DNA from 3 places in the Paenibacillus sp. Negev47 genome. Region 2 is predicted to be linked to each of the others. Evidence: predicted binding sites of a transcription regulator. Region 2 holds the regulator's gene; each other region holds the start of a gene.

Evidence for each region. Region 2 encodes Rex, which represses fermentation and respiration genes when NADH is low (regulators of the CRP and FNR family bind a similar motif). Its sites were predicted from a motif close to TTGTGAAATATTTCACAA; they were not measured.
Region 1: AC4G47_RS16095 (cytochrome ubiquinol oxidase subunit I) is a predicted target of Rex. The motif match lies at 3,895-3,912, and genes of this name have one in related genera.
Region 3: pflB (formate C-acetyltransferase) is a predicted target of Rex. The motif match lies at 3,327-3,344, and genes of this name have one in related genera.

What each region holds. Positions count from the first base shown of each region.
Region 1 covers NZ_CM177754.1:3,595,636-3,601,342, forward strand. Annotated here, with positions in the region: gene cydD (thiol reductant ABC exporter subunit CydD) at 1-1,386, opposite strand, end outside; gene AC4G47_RS16090 (cytochrome d ubiquinol oxidase subunit II) at 1,440-2,453, opposite strand; gene AC4G47_RS16095 (cytochrome ubiquinol oxidase subunit I) at 2,501-3,817, opposite strand; gene AC4G47_RS16100 (DUF3237 domain-containing protein) at 4,411-4,833, opposite strand; gene AC4G47_RS16105 (MFS transporter) at 4,985-5,707, shown strand, end outside.
Region 2 covers NZ_CM177754.1:2,406,279-2,411,985, forward strand. Annotated here, with positions in the region: gene dinG (ATP-dependent DNA helicase DinG) at 1-2,000, shown strand, start outside; gene AC4G47_RS11115 (redox-sensing transcriptional repressor Rex) at 2,214-2,867, shown strand; gene AC4G47_RS11120 (amidohydrolase) at 2,854-4,158, shown strand; gene AC4G47_RS11125 (hypothetical protein) at 4,198-4,728, shown strand; gene AC4G47_RS11130 (hypothetical protein) at 5,028-5,555, shown strand; gene AC4G47_RS11135 (AAA family ATPase) at 5,548-5,707, shown strand, end outside.
Region 3 covers NZ_CM177754.1:2,181,827-2,187,533, forward strand. Annotated here, with positions in the region: gene adhE (bifunctional acetaldehyde-CoA/alcohol dehydrogenase) at 21-2,633, shown strand; gene pflB (formate C-acetyltransferase) at 3,427-5,685, shown strand.

The sequences.
Region 1 (5,707 bases), 1.2 Mb from region 2:
CTGTTCAATTTCAGCTCTGGAGACATTCCGACCCGCGCCAATTGCAATATTTTCGGCAAATGTACCTGCAAAAATATATGGATGCTGTGTAATGTAGCTAACACGCTCGAACCATGCAGCCTCCTCGTATGGCGAAAGCTGGCTTCCATTAACCAGAACCGCTCCCGAATCAGGTTTCAGCAAACCGGCAATGAGATGAAGCAGCGTTGTTTTACCTGAACCACTTTTGCCTACAATAGCGATCTGTTCTCCCGGTCCAAGCGAGATCTGTCCTGTCTCAAGTCCAAAGGAATCAGGTGCGTACTGGAACCGGACATGATCCAGTTCAATGGTTGGTGGCATTGGAATCAACTCCGTACGAGGGGCATGTACCCCATCCTGCTGCACCTTCAGATCATTAGTATCACGGGTATGTGTAGCCTTGTCAGCCTTCTCATGTTCGGCTGGAATGCTTGTGACACTTGTGTCCGCAAGCATCTGTTCCACCTTGCGAATCGCCCCCATACTGGTACGACCGCTGTGAAAAGCCGTTCCCGTATTCTTCAACAGACTGTAGAACTCGGGAACAAGCAACAACACGAGAAAGGCCGTGTGGAAGGTCATCGATTTGAAAACAAGTAACTGGATGGCAAGTTCGAGCGCAACAATACCGATACTTAACATCACGATCGATTCCAGCATAAACGTATTTGTAAATGCAATCTTCAAAATGCCCATCGTGGCATCACGATAACCCAGGCTACTGCGTTCAATCTCCTGTTGCTGACGTTTAGACCATCCGAATATTTTTAACGTAACCAGCCCTTGAAGTGAATCCAAGAATGTACCGGAAAACTCGGCCAGTTGAGCATATTTTTCTTCTGATTTGTTCTTCGTCTGGAGTCCCACCAAAATCATGAACAGTGGGATAAACGGTGCCGTAAACAGCATAATGTATCCTGTGTTGGCGTGCTGCGTAAACGTAACAACCAGTATCAGTATCGGGATCATCGCGGCTTCCATCATTCGAGGCATATATTGACTGAAATAACTGTCAGCCTCATCTACAGCATCGAGAGCAATGCTGACCTTTCCTCCCGTCTGTCCACTCAGGGTTGAAGGCATGGAAGCGCGGGTTAGGTTCTGCAACACAGATGCTCGCATATTCGTCTTGGCCCGGGCGGCCATATGCAAGCCCACTTTCCCGTTACCATACGACAACAGTGCACGTACAGCCATGACAGCCAGCAATAGGCCCAGTAACAGAAACACGGATGAAAAGGAAGCTTTCTCTACAAAGATTCGCTGGACTGCTTCAGCCACCAATGTGGCCTGGCTTACAATAGCTACACCAAGGGCCAGCGAAATCATCGCAAGGAAAAGCCTGTTTTTTCGTTGTAAAGACATTTGCTGAGAGATCAGATTGGATTTAGCTTTCCTTTTCACAGAACGCTCCTCCTTTATTTTTTCCCTTTCACATAATCCGCATCAAACAGGAAAAGTTTGAAGACCAGAATAAGAGAAGGAATTAACAGGCACAGACCACCGATAAACACAACGACGAGTGCGAAGCCCATTGCAGGTGAGGTGGCGCTGCTCTGAATCGTGATGTATGGATCAAGAATGTAAGGATATTGCCCAATCCCGTAAGCGAAAAAGGCTGTGAAAAATTGCAGCATGATGCATATAAAAGCTAAACCGTAACGGCGTCCGTTATATAACAGCCACATGGCGATCATGAAAAACGCAACGGAAAGAGCCAGCAGCCACCATAAATCCATCATGTTTTGAAAATGACGCTCATTGTGTTGACCCAAATATATAAATGCAGTCAGCGCGAGAATAATGGTCGGTGTGCTCCAGAACAAAGCATAGTTCCGCATGAGCTTCAATGCCGAATGATCCTCTGCCCGAGAAGCGTAAAATGTTAGAAATGACCCGCTAATGAACAATACGGATACGATGGCCAGTCCAACGATGCTCCACGATAACGGATTGGTAAATAACGCCCAGTAATCCAGGGAAACGGTATCTCCCTGCTTCAAAATAAAGCCACCTTCAGACAATGTCAGTGCCACAGACAACGACGCTGGAATAAGCAACCCGGTAGCTCCGTATAAAAACAGATATACGATGTTATTTTTGGAACCATAGTTCTCAAAGGCGTAGAATGAACCACGAATAGCAAGTAAAATGACGGCAATACTTCCCGGTACAAGCAGCGCAGAGCCATAATAGTAAGCGGTATCCGGGAAAAACCCGACGATGCCAATATAGAAAAAGACAAAAAATACATTGGTGATCTCCCAAACCGGTGATAGATACCGGGAGATTAGACGATTAATCAGGTGATCCTGCTTCGTCAGGCGTGCATAAAAGGCGAAGAAACCTGCTCCAAAATCAATGGAAGCTACAATAAGATAGCCGTACAAGAACAGCCAGAGTACAGATATACCAATCAATTCATAACTCATCAGGCCTGATCCCCTTTCTTGGCTGATTGATCATGCTTCTCTTTCAACTATTTCTCCATCTCAAGGTCAGCAGGATTGTTATTGAACAAACGTCTCAATACGAGAACACAGATGACGCCGAGCACGATGTATAGAAGCAAGAAGACGAAAAATAAAATTCTTACACTCGGTGAAGAAGTAGCGGCCTCTTCCACTCGCATATAACCTCGGATGATCCATGGCTGCCGCCCGATCTCTGCATAGAACCAGCCCATCTCAACGGCCAGAAAAGCGAGCGGTGCACTGAGTGCAACCATACGAAGCATCCACTTGTTAAACTGATTACGTTTCTTCCAAAACACAAACAGGAAGTACAGACTTGATATAGCAAGCAGAGCGAATCCAATTCCAGCCATTAGATCAAACAAATAATGCACAAGTAAGGGCGGATGCTCATCTGGTGGAAATTCGTTCAGCCCGGTTACCTCGGCGTTAAAGTCTCCAAAGGCAAGGAAGCTGAGCACCTTCGGCAAATGAAGTGCGCCTATGATTTCATGTTCAGCATTCAGCCATCCCAATAAAATCAAATCCGCGCCGCTTTCTGTCTCGAAATGCCACTCGGCAGCTGCGAGTTTCTCTGGCTGGTGCTCAGCCAAAAACTTGGCAGATACATCTCCAGCTAAGGAATTTAATAAACTGAATACCAGAACAACCGCCATCATAAGGTTCAGGCCCTTCTTGTGGTAGGCCGACACCCCTTTTCTCAGCATCGCAAAGGCTGCTATTCCTGCTAACAGAGCAGCTCCTGTCAGATAAGCCGAGCTTAAGACATGGAATACTTTGGAGAAGGTCGCCGTATTCAGCATCGCTTGCACGGGATTCACTGCCATGAATTGGCCTGCTTCCATGACAAAGCCTTCAGGCTGGTTCATGAATCCGTTCACTGTAGTAATAAAAACAGCAGACATGCCTGCCCCGGCGACAATTGGAATGGTCAGCAACCAGTGGATATACGGATTTTTGAACCGATCCCACGTATACAGGTAAATGCCCAGGAAGATGGCTTCAAAAAAGAATGCGAATACTTCCATAAATAGTGGCAGTGCAATGACATTCCCGGCCAGCTTCATAAAATTCGGCCATACCAGGGCCAATTGCAGCGATATCGCTGTGCCTGTCACGACACCAACCGCGACAGAAATGACAAACCCTCGTGACCACCTCTTCGCCATAAGTATGTAATGGTGATCTTTCTTCCGAATACCGATGAACTCTGCAATCGCGATCATCAAAGGTACACCGACACCAAGTGTTGCAAAAATAACGTGGAACCCGAGCGTCAAACCAGTCACCAGCCTGCTCCATAACACCGTATCAATAGCCATTCGTTATACTGCCTCCCTTCAAACTCTGTTCAATTTTGAAACATTCAATATCAGCTTCGGCCAAGCTCAATGCAGAGTTGCGAAAAATTTCACAAAGTTAGGTATGACGATATCTTGCCACACCTTTAATGCGTTTACTCCTGTTGGTCTCCCGATTATAGCAAGAGTTGGATGCCTATTAAAATCTGATATTGATGCACTCAAAGTACTAATCAAGCCTATTAATCAAAATTATTATATCTTTATTTTTTGCTAATTCAATCCATGACACGTGTTCTACCCTAAACGTTCAAGAAAGGATCAACTCTTTCTGACAACTTGGTGAAAAACAAAAAATACACCCAATGGAGCTATTGATTCATTAGGTGTAAACGTGCTATTGCACTTCACTTTTCCCCTTCGCATCCTTCAGTTTAAACTGTTTAAGCGTTGGTAGAAGTCTTCAGAGAAAATTACAAAAACATTTCTTTCGAATAGACCAGTATGTCTACCTTGTTATCTCCTAAGCTTTCCTTTAACCCTTCATTAAACTGATCTCTGCTCTGGGGCGTTCGATCTTTGAAGGTTGCTTGTGTAACCCTGTTTGTCCAGCATTACAGCAGTTTTCTGTATATTTTTATGTCTACTCCGGACTCCGTTGGATAACCTTCTCCAACAAGTGTCTCACTGTTCAAAAAGGATAAGGCTTTGCTGTCCGTAATCATTTTCGGGGAAGTGCGAAATAATGCCGTTTTGAGATTTTTATCAATATTTCCGTTATTTTCGATATAAATTTTGCAGGAATGCCCTGTGTTGTCGGTTCCTTGGAGCATGTATCTTGCCGATAGAGTATGCGGGTCCCCATTCTTCCCGATGATCTGAGTATCCACTCCTCCATCTAGCACGATTCCTTCAAAGTACTTTCCGGTTACGCTGCCTGAAAAAGTAATCATCACCACCGAATGTTCTTCGCTATTCTGTAATTCAAATGTGTTCTCGATATCTACATGTACCGTGAACAATTCTTCTAAATTCACCCTTTCCCACCTCCATATGAAGTCAATTATAACTCCATTCATTAGACTGCTTCACTAAAAAAAAGATTTACAGATCTCCTTGGAACCCATTAAAATGGTTTACATGACGTAAAGGTTAACACGATGTAAATGAAGGGGATTATGACGTACTATGAGTACATTACCAAAATCAGTTCGCTTTCCACTGTTCATTCTGATGTTAAATCTGTTTATCGCTTTATTGGGGCAAGGGATGCTCATCCCCATATTGCCGGAGTATTTGAAGCTTTTTCATGCGGGAGGCACAGCAGCAGGATTTTTAGTTGCAGCCTTCGGTGCCGCTCAATTCTTCTTTTCACCTCTGGGAGGACAACTGTCTGATCGATTTGGACGCAAAAAGTTGATCATGGCCGGAATGTTTCTGTCTGTCATTTCAGATATCATATTTGCGCTGTCGACGTCATTGCCATTCCTCTATGTCGCACGGTTTATCGGTGGAATCAGTCTCGGTTTAATGGTTCCTGCAAACCTCGCATATGTCGCGGATATTACAACGCCAGAGACACGTGCGAAAGGCATGGGCTATTTCGGCGCAGCTATGAACTTGGGGATGGTTCTCGGACCTGGTCTGGGCGGTCTCATTGCCGAGATGGGCATTCGCATGCCCTATTTCTTCGCAGCGGGTCTGGGATTGATTGCGGCACTAATGACGCTGCTATTGCCTGAGACACTTCCCCCCGAGAAAAGAACTGTCTCCATCCGTCTTCAAAAAGGAGATCACTTGGGCAAGAAGATCTGGAGTTCTTTTAAAGTCCCCTATTTCAAATACTTGATTGTGTTGCTCGTCATGACCTTTGGCCTCATGAGTTATGAGACGGTATTCGCTCTTTTTGCA
Region 2 (5,707 bases):
CTGGAACAGGGACTGGTAAATCTCTGGGTTATCTATTACCTGCTATTTACGAAAGTGTGAAGCAAGAACAGAAAGTCATGGTCAGCACCCATACGATCAATCTGCAGGAGCAATTGAGAGAGCGGGACATTCCGATGCTGACTCAAGTGGTTCCGTTTCCGTTTAAGGCTGCTGTATTCAAAGGACGTGGACATTACCTCTGCCTGCGCAAATTTGAACACAAAATCAATAAACGTGAATTCGCTACCCCGAAAGAGGATTATTTCACAGCGGCTCAGATGATTGTCTGGCTTACGCAGACCGAAACCGGAGATGATGAGGAACTTAATCTTAGCGGACGCGGAGGAGACTTCTGGGAGACGGTACAGAGCGAATCCGAGTCCTGTCTGGGTAGATCCTGTCCATGGTTCCGCAAATGTTTCTACCATCGCGCCAAACATGAGGCAGGGTTGTCGGATATCGTAATTACGAATCACTCTAAATTATTTACGGATGTAAAAGCAGCGCATCAGTTACTGCCAGCCTATGAGAGTCTTGTGATCGATGAGGCACATCATCTGGAGGATGTCGCTGGTAAGCATCTTGGAATGCATATGAAATATTTTACCTTGGTTCATACACTGACTCGCCTGTTTAAAGACAGTCGTAATGGTCAGCTGCCTATGCTTCGTTCGCAGTTATCCGGGCATGAAAATTCGGTGCAATGGGGCTCAATGGTGGATCAGATGTTCCCACTCGCTCTTGAAGTTAAGGAGCTATGGGATCGAATGAGTGATGCCTTGTTCGGCCTTTTACCTGAACGAAGTGATGCTTCACCAGGAGAAACGGGGCAATTTTCCCTGCGTCTGAAGGCATCTCAGAAACCGGCCAAATGGCAGGAATTGCAGGATCTGGAGAACCAGATCTATGTGACATTAGGCGATTTGGTTCGCAAAGGGGACAAATTGCTGCTTGAGGTGAAAGAAGATCAGGATGATTATCAATCAGATAGCCTGATCACGGACATTACAGGTCTGCTGAAAGATCTGACCACATTGAAGGAGAATCTGCGGTTCTTCATGCGTATGGATGATGCCAAAACGGTGTACTGGATGGAAGCCAGCGGCCAGTTCCGCAGTAAATCTCTCCAGCTGTATGCCGTACCTGTAGATGTCAGTGCACAACTTAAGGATTTGTTTTTCGACAAAAAGAAAAGCGTTGTGCTTACATCGGCTACGCTCTCTGTAGATAAGTCATTCCAGTTCATGATTGAACAGCTTGGCTTGCAGGAAGCCTCCGAGAATAATCGGCTGTTAACGTCGATGCTGCCATCACCTTTCAATTATCGCGATCAGGCACTTCTGGTGATTCCGCGTGATTTTCCAAGTGTGAAAGGCAGTGTGGGTGATGCGCACTTTGTCAATATGCTGGTGCACTCACTCGCAGAGACTGCAATTGCCACTCGTGGACGCATGATGGTTCTGTTTACTTCATACAAGATGCTGCGACAGGTCTATGATCCGCTGAAGGAGGCTCTGTCTGGTAACGATATCTCTTTGCTGGGGCAAGGCGTTGACAGTGGAAGTCGCTCCAAATTGACTCGCAGGTTCCAGGAGGCAAAAGCTACGGTGCTTCTGGGCACAAGCAGCTTCTGGGAGGGTGTAGATATCCCGGGAGAAGCGCTAACCTGTCTCGCTATCGTGCGCCTGCCTTTCCAACCACCAAATCATCCGTTGGTGGAAGCCAAGAGTGAGTTGCTTCAGGAGCAAAAGAAAAATCCGTTCCTGAAACTGTCCGTGCCGCAAGCGGTCATTCGTTTCAAGCAAGGATTTGGCCGATTGGTGCGTACAGCGAAGGACAGAGGTATTGTCATTGTTTATGATACAAGGGTGATTGAAGCGTATTATGGTAAATTCTTCTTATATTCATTACCTGGTCCCAAAATGGAGCATATGCTCACAGAGCAGATGGTTCCACGAATTACCGAGTGGTTGGAAAAACCTGCTAAAGAACAAGAATAATCGGTTGTTTTGTTCGTTATATCATTGCATGACGCTACAGTTTGGCGTTAAACTTTATGAGATCTTTCGGATCAACACAGCTGCACGTAAGAACTTATAACCTAAATCACAAGGAGCATTCTGTATAAAAAGTCACTTCTATCTTTGAATTTATACAGAGTGCTCATCTTTTCATCTACTATTTTATCGTGGCCATGGTAAGGGGGAGCAAGAATGAAATCAGATAAAATTTCGGAAGCGGTGGTACGACGTCTGCCTGTGTACTTGCGATATTTGAGCGAGTTGCATCAGCGTGAGGTGGCTACTGTTTCCTCTCAAGAACTCGGACAGAGGCTGGATCTGAATCCAGCCCAAATTCGAAAAGACCTGGCTTACTTCGGTGATTTTGGTCGTAAAGGGATCGGGTATGATGTATCCTATTTGATCGAGAAGATTCGTCACATTCTCAAGATTGATCAGCAAATTAATGTAGCTCTGGTAGGAGCGGGTAATCTCGGACAGGCCTTGTCCAACTACAACGCATATCTGAAAGACAATATGAAGATTGTTGCTGTATTCGATGCATACGGACCGAAGATTGGCAGTCAAATCAACAGTTTGACGGTGAAACCAATGAATGAATTGACGGAAGCGGTGCAAACGGACAATATCCGCATCGGAATTATCACGGTTCCAGATACGGAAGCCCAAAATGTAGCCGATCAGCTAATTGAATCGGGAATTGAAGCAATTCTTAATTTTGCGCCAACAATTCTAAAAACACCGCCGCATATCCGCATTCACCATGCTGATTTTACGACGGATCTGCTTAGTTTGGCCTATTACTTGGAGACTGGAAAGGACGAAGAGGAAGATGACAACAAATAGATGGGTAATCCACAACGGTAAATTTGCCGTTAATGAAGGCGCAACATGGAATGTGGTTCAAGGTTACATGGTTGTCGAGAATGACAAGATTGTGCATATTGGTGAGACATTGCCGGATGGAGACGAAAATTGTACCAAAGTGGATGGAAAAGGATTGTTCTTCCTGCCGGGTCTGATCAATACGCATGGTCATGCAGCGATGTCGCTGCTCAGAGGACATGGAGACGATCTTGCGCTGCAAGTATGGTTGCAGGAAAAAATGTGGCCGATGGAAGCGAAGATGACTTCACAAGATGTATACTGGGGAACTTCGCTATCGGTGCTTGAAATGTTGAAAGGTGGAACTACAGCCTTCCTGGACATGTATGATCACATGGATCAGGTTGCCAAAGTCGTGGAACAGTCCGGCGTTAGAGCAGCATTGGCACGCGGTGTCATTGGGCTGTGCTCGGAAGAAGAGCAATTGCGGAAGCTGGAGGAGTCGGCTGCTTTTGCGCGTGAGTGGAATGGACAGGCAGATGGACGTATTACAACCGTAATCTCGCCACACGCGCCATATACTTGCCCTCCTGACTACATAGAGAAGCTTGTACAGGTTGCGAACGACCTAAACCTTCCTCTCCATACACATATGTCGGAAACGCTTCGTGAAGTGGAGCAGAACGTGGCTGATTATGGCCTGCGTCCTGTGGCACATCTGGAGAAACTGGGCTTTTTCTCCCGTCCATCCCTGGTTGCACATGCGGTGCATCTGAATGATGAAGAGATTGAGATTCTGGCCCGTCATGATGTGGCTGTATCCCATAACCCGGGTAGTAACCTGAAACTTGCTTCAGGTGTTGCACGGGTACCTGCTTTGCTGAAAGCGGGAGTTACCGTGTCACTCGGAACAGACGGACCGGCAAGCAACAACAACCTGGATATGTTCGAGGAAATGAGACTGGCTGCATTGATTCATAAAGGCGTGTCCGGTGACCCGACTGCAGTGCCTGCAGGAGAAGCATTACTGCTTGGCACGTCATACGGTGCCAAATCCATCTTCTTAAACAATACTGGAGCACTTCAGGTCGGCATGAAGGCTGATTTTATCGCCCTGGACATTGAACAGGCACATTTCTATCCACATACAGACCTGATCTCGCATACGATCTATTCGGCTTCTGCCAAAGATGTAGAGCACGTATGGGTGGATGGGAAGCAAGTGGTGAAGCATGGCGAATGTCTGACGCTGGATGAAGAGCGCATTTTGCGTGAGTCTCAATTGGCATTTGATGGTCTGCTTGCTCGTTAATTGCAGGACAGAGCATCATAGGGAAAGGAAGTTCGGCTTTTGAAGAAAAAAAAGAAGTGGATATGGATTTCGCTACTTGCACTGGTTCTGATTCTGTTTGGACTTCAGCGTTATTACGTCTATGTCACGCAGGACCAGCGCAAGGAAGAAGCGCTCGCCATAGAGGTAGCACAGGAGCAACTGGGCATTACATCCTATAATGAATTGCGAAAGTACATTTGGGGAGATAAAGAAGGCTCTGATAACATCTACTGGACCCTGATCGGCAAAAACAAGGATAACCAGGATGTTATGGTCTGGGTGAAATTCGATGCAAACAATCAACCTGCTACGGGTGCAAACGCTATACACAGCGAGTTGCTGCAGAATGGCATGTCCGAAACGCAGATACGCAATCGCTTTAGTTCTGAAGTTCCTGCCGGTGAAATTAAAAGAATCATGCCCGGAGTTGTGAATGGAATATATGTGTGGCAAGTGTATTATAAAGACGGTACGCATAACCACTATCGCTTTTATCGTTTTAGCAATGGAGAACAGGTGGACCTGGTCTACACACTACCGAACAGTTAGAACAAATAGCGTGATTCGACTAGTAAATTTTGAAATGAAAGAACCGGCAGGCGGATATCCGACTGAACCGGTTCTTTGTGTTGTCTGTAAACATATTTGATTTAAATAGTTAAAATTAATAATTTATTCATATTTTCGCCTTCGAAATTGTATATACGATGTGATATACTCAGATATGTACTCGAAGTTACATTCAAAACAAATAGTCCTGTCGGAATTTTAGCAGGAGTCTATGTGCACATATTCGTTTATACCAATAAGCCAGTAGGTTAGGCCAAAATCTGGGAGGGGTAATTCACTTGAAGCTAAAAGTATTGCCTATTGCTTTAACTGCCGTCATTTCAGCCGTTGTGTTGTTTGGAGGTTGGTTTGTGTATCGACAGGTGGCTGTGCAGAATCCGATTGAAAAGATGGTTACCCAGTACGATGGAGTCAATGACGTTCAATTAACTATTAACCGCAATGACGTACAATTGAAACTGGATTTGCAACCCGATGTTGATTTGGGCAGACTGGTACAATATATTCACAAAGAAGGACAGACCTTGATTGGAACACGTTCACTAAAATTGGATGTTGTGGATCATTCCAGTGAAGCACTGGAAAGTTGGTGGGGTGATGCGATGTTTACCGTAGCTCAGGCGATGGAGAACAAGCAGTACACCGAGATTACACCAACGTTGTCGAAGATGGCGACGAATGGTATGAAGGTAAATACAGCTATGGATGACAACAATGTATATGTCAGTCTCAGAGACGGAGATGCCAGCAAGTTTATTATTCTGCCGCGTGTGCCCGGTCAGATAGGAGTGTGGCCTAATGCCTAAGTGGACAAAAGAAGTTGCCATCGGATTTTTTCCCGTGTTGATCATTTTCCTTGCTTTTACTGGTGTTAATATTGTTCCGATTCTGATTGCAGCGGTGATTGTCGGAGCTTTGCTGTTCATGATGCAAATGCGAGGCGGGATTACAGTAGGCG
Region 3 (5,707 bases), 220 kb from region 2:
CCTTTAGGAGGATGAGGGAGATGGCTGTAAAGAACGAAGTCGCCCCAGCAAAAGAACCGACAGCAGGTCAGTATATTCAAACGTTAATCGACAAAGCGAACAAAGCACACGCCGCATTTATGAAGATGGACCAGAAGCAGATTGACCGGATTGTGCAAGCCATGGCGCTTGCGGGTCTGGATAAACACATGATGCTCGCCAAGATGGCCGTAGAAGAAACAGGCCGCGGAGTGTATGAGGATAAAATCACCAAAAATATATTTGCAACAGAATATGTGTACCACAGCATCAAGTATGACAAAACCGTAGGTGTGATTGAAGATAACGAATATGAGAGCTTCCAGAAAATTGCGGAGCCGGTCGGTATTATTATGGGGATTACACCCGTCACGAACCCAACATCAACGACGATGTTTAAAGCACTGATCTCCATCAAGACGCGTAACCCAATCATCTTCGGTTTCCACCCATCTGCACAGAATTGTAGCCGGGAAGCTGCTAAAATCCTGCTGGAAGCGGCTGTGAAACATGGTGCACCAGCAGATTGTATTCAGTGGATTGATGATCCTTCCATGGATCGCACGAACGAACTGATGAATCACAATGATGTGGCTCTCATTCTGGCAACAGGCGGATCAGGGATGGTACGTGCAGCGTACAGCTGTGGTAAACCTGCACTGGGCGTAGGACCAGGTAACGTGCCTTGCTTTATCGAGAAAAGCGCGGATATTAATCAGGCAGTTACGGATTTGATTCTGTCGAAGTCCTTCGATAATGGCATGATCTGTGCTTCCGAGCAAGCGGTAATCATTGAAGAACCGATCTTCGATCAAGTGAAGAAAAAAATGATTGCGAACGGTTGTTACTTTGTTAACAAAGATGAAGCAGCTAAATTGACAGCAGGTGCGATTAATGCCGAGAAATGTGCGGTGAACCCGGCGATTGTTGGTCAATCAGCGGTGAGCATTGCGAAGTTATGCGGCATTGAAGTTCCGGCAGGCACCAAAATTCTCGTGGCCGAGATTGAAGGGGTAGGTACGAAATTCCCATTGTCGGCTGAGAAATTAAGTCCGGTACTCGCTTGTTACAAAGTCAAAACGGCAGCAGAGGGCATTGAGCGTGCGGCAGAAGTAGTTGCTTTTGGCGGCATGGGTCACTCCTCGGTTATCCACTCAACAAATGAAGAAGTGATCGGCAAATTCGCAGATCGTCTGCAAACCGGACGGATTATTGTGAACTCACCATCCACACACGGTGCGATAGGGGATATCTACAACACGAACATGCCGTCATTGACACTGGGATGCGGATCATACGGACGTAACTCGACTTCTTCCAACGTAACCGCTGTGAACTTAATCAATGTGAAAAGGGTGGCTCGCCGTACCGTGAATATGCAATGGTTCAAAGTGCCGAACAAAGTCTACTTCGAAAAAGGGGCAACGCAGTATCTTGCCAAAATGCCTGACATCACACGTGTTGCGATTATTACGGATGCCATGATGGTGAAACTTGGTTATGTAGAAAAGGTAGAACATTATCTTCGTCAACGCCAAATGCCAGTAGCGATCGAAGTATTCTCCGATGTAGAGCCAGATCCATCCACAACAACGGTAGATCGCGGAACGGAAATGATGCGCCGCTTCCAACCGGACTGTATTATTGCACTCGGCGGTGGATCACCGATGGATGCTGCCAAAGCGATGTGGTTGTTCTATGAATATCCTGATACCGACTTCAACGACCTGAAACAGAAATTCATGGATATCCGCAAACGGATCTACAAATATCCACGTCTCGGCGTAAAAGCGAAATTTGTAGCGATTCCAACCACATCCGGTACAGGTTCTGAAGTGACATCGTTCGCGGTTATCACAGACAAAAATCAAGGTAACACCAAATATCCATTGGCCGACTATGAGCTGACTCCAGACGTAGCGATTGTCGACCCGGAATTCGTATACTCCTTGCCTAGAACAGCCGTTGCAGATACAGGGATGGACGTATTGACACACGCGATTGAAGCTTATGTGTCTGTCATGGCGAATGATTACACGGATGGACTTGCGATCAAAGCCATTCAACTGGTGTTCCAATACCTGGAGCAATCTGCGCTACAAGGAGATAAACTGGCACGTGAGAAAATGCATAATGCTTCCACGATTGCCGGTATGGCGTTTGCCAACGCATTCCTGGGCATTAACCACAGCTTGGCGCACAAATGGGGCGGTCAGTACCACACTGCACACGGACGCACCAATGCAATCCTGATGCCGCACGTTATCCGTTACAACGCGAAAAAACCGACCAAATTCGCATCGTTCCCGAAATATTCGCACTTTGTAGCGGATGAGCGTTATGCCGAAATTGCCCGTATCTTGGGATTGCCTGCTCGCACGACAGAAGAAGGGGTAACCAGTCTCATCAATGCCATCCGTAATCTGAACAAAACATTGGGCATTGAAGAATCGTTCCAGGAAATCGGATTTGATGCCAAAGACTTTGAAGCACATGTGGATTATCTGGCAGACCGTGCCTTCGAAGACCAATGTACAACCGCCAATCCGAAGTTGCCGCTGGTAACTGAATTGGCTGATGTGTACCGTAACGCTTTCTACGGAAAGTTTGAATAAGGAATTAGAACTAAGCGTGCCTTACGGCAAGAGGATCAGGGTTCTCCGAGATGGGGGGCCCCGATTGCCGTCTTTCACACGATAACGAAGAGGGCAGAAAAACAGAAGAGCAAAGCATCTGTTTTTCAGGGTCTATTTTAAGATTTGATTTGCTCCGAGTATAGAGGAGCAATGGTTCGGTTCTAAGAGGTTACATGGAATCCGTGATGTGGCTGTTTGAGCCAGATGTTCACAAAATAACGAAGAGGGCAGAAAACGGAAGAGCAAAGCATCTGTTTTTCAGGGTCTATTTTAAGATTTGGTTTGCTCCGAGTATAGAGAAGCAATGGTTCGGTTCTAAAGAGGTTACACGGAATCCGCGATGTGGCCTTTTGAACAATCCCTTTACACGACAACGGAGGGGCAGAAATAACCTGAAAAAGCGAAGCGTTCGCCTTTATCACCGGATTTTCCCTTTTCGAAAGGGAATCAAAAAAATCTGGGGATAACAGCGATTGGAAGGTTGTTCTGCCACGCAGTGATCCTGTGTAAAGTTTCGGTTCAATGGGACAAATCGTAGGTGGAGTGAGTGAGTTCACTGACTTTGTGACAAAAATCACAGATGATGAAAGCCCCAAGACGTATACTGAAAATGTAAGGAAAACATTCATCCCGCGGTTCCGGTTCCCAGGTAGAGAGAACATGATCCGGTTTATGTGAAACAATTCACATTAATCGCGGCTCTGGGCACACAATGATACGAATGAAGCAACATGTTATGTGTCCAGAAATCCAAATTAGTGGAGGGATTACGATGTCGGTGATTGAAAAAGATGTCAAACAACAAACAGGCTGGAGAAACTTTACCAAAGGAACATGGACCAAATCCGTCGATGTGAATGATTTTCTGGCACACAACTTGTCTCCGTATTACGGTGACGAAGCGTTTCTCGCAGGTGCAACCCAGAATACCAAAGAATTGTGGGAGATCGTATCTGATCTGACCAAAAAAGAACGTGATAACGGTGGTGTCCTTGATGTTGACGTGAACACACCAGGTACTATTATTTCTCACCAACCCGGTTATCTGGATCAATCCAAAGAGCAGATTGTCGGCGTTCAGACCGATGCTCCGTTCAAACGTTCCATTCAACCAACAGGCGGAATCCGCATGATGATCGACGCATGTGAGGCATATGGCTTTGAAATGCCACAAGGCGTGATTGATATATTTACAAACATTCGCAAAACGCATAACCAAGGGGTTTTCGATGCTTATACTTCCGACATGCGTGCAGCGCGTAAAGCAGGAATTATCACGGGTCTGCCAGATGCTTACGGCCGTGGCCGGATCATCGGTGACTATCGTCGTGTAGCTTTGTACGGGGTAGACTTCCTGATTCGTAACAAAAAAGGTGAATTGAATGCACTCGAAGTTGATGTCATTGATGAAGATGTCATTCGTCTGCGGGAAGAATTGTCTGAGCAGATTCGTGCATTGCAAGAATTGAAGCAATTGGGTGATATGCACGGATTCGATATTTCCTTGCCAGCGACGACAGCGAAAGAAGCGTTCCAATGGTTGTACTTCGGTTATCTCGCTGCGATCAAAGAACAGAATGGTGCTGCGATGTCACTTGGACGTGTATCTTCTTTCCTGGATATCTACATTGAACGTGACCTGCAAGAAGGCATTCTTTCCGAAGAACAGGCACAGGAATTGGTTGATCATTTCGTCATGAAACTGCGGATTGTCAAATTCTTGCGTACACCGGATTACAACGAACTGTTCAGTGGAGATCCAACATGGGTAACGGAGTCCATCGGCGGTATGTCTGTGAATGGCGAAACACGCGTAACCAAAAACAGCTTCCGTTTCCTGCATACGCTGAACAACCTGGGCCCTGCACCAGAGCCAAACCTGACTGTACTTTGGTCCACGAAACTTCCGGAAGCTTTCAAAGATTATTGCAGCAAGGTTTCCATCGAAACCAGTTCAATCCAGTATGAGAATGATGATCTGATGCGTCCGATCTACGGAGACGATTACGGTATTGCTTGCTGTGTATCAGCGATGAAGATCGGGAAACAAATGCAATTTTTCGGCGCTCGTGCCAACCTGGCAAAAGCTCTCCTGTATGCGATCAACGGTGGTCGTGATGAGAAATCCGGAGCACAGGTCGGACCTGAGTATCCTGCCATTACAAGCGAAGTGCTGGATTACAATGAAGTCATGAAACGCTTCAAACCAATGATGGAGTGGCTGGCGAAGCTGTACATGAACACTCTCAACGTCATTCACTACATGCACGATAAATACAGCTATGAGCGGATCGAAATGGCATTGCATGACCGTGACATTGTACGTACGATGGCTTGTGGTATCGCGGGTCTGTCGGTTACAGCAGATTCACTGAGTGCGATCAAATATGCCAAAGTTAAACCAATTCGTAACGAACAAGGCATCGCTGTTGATTTCGAAATCGAAGGAGACTTCCCTTGTTACGGTAACAATGAAGACAGCGTAGACAGCATTGCTGTTGAACTGGTCGAGAACTTCATGGGCATGATTCGCAAGCACAAAGCTTACCGTAACGCAGTGCCAACACAATCCGTTCTGACGATCACTTCCAACGTGGTATACGGTAAGAAAACAGGGACTACACCGGATGGTCGTAAAGCAGGTGAACCATTTGCTCCAGGTGCGAACCCAATGCATGGTCGTGACAAAAAAGGTGCACTGGCATCCCTTGGCTCTGTAGCCAAATTGCCTTATGAACACAGTCTTGACGGTATTTCCAATACCTTCTCCATCGTGCCAAAAGCATTGGGTAAAGAGGAGACTACACGTAAATCCAACCTGACTGCGATGATGGACGGTTACTTCGGTCAAAACGCTCATCACCTGAACGTTAACGTATTTGATCGTCAACAATTGATTGATGCGATGGATCACCCGGAAAACTATCCACAACTGACTGTCCGGGTATCCGGATATGCTGTTAACTTCATTAAACTGACTCGTGAACAACAGTTGGATGTAATCAACCGTACGTTCCATGGCTCGATGTAAGTAATTTGCAAGTAGAGGACCG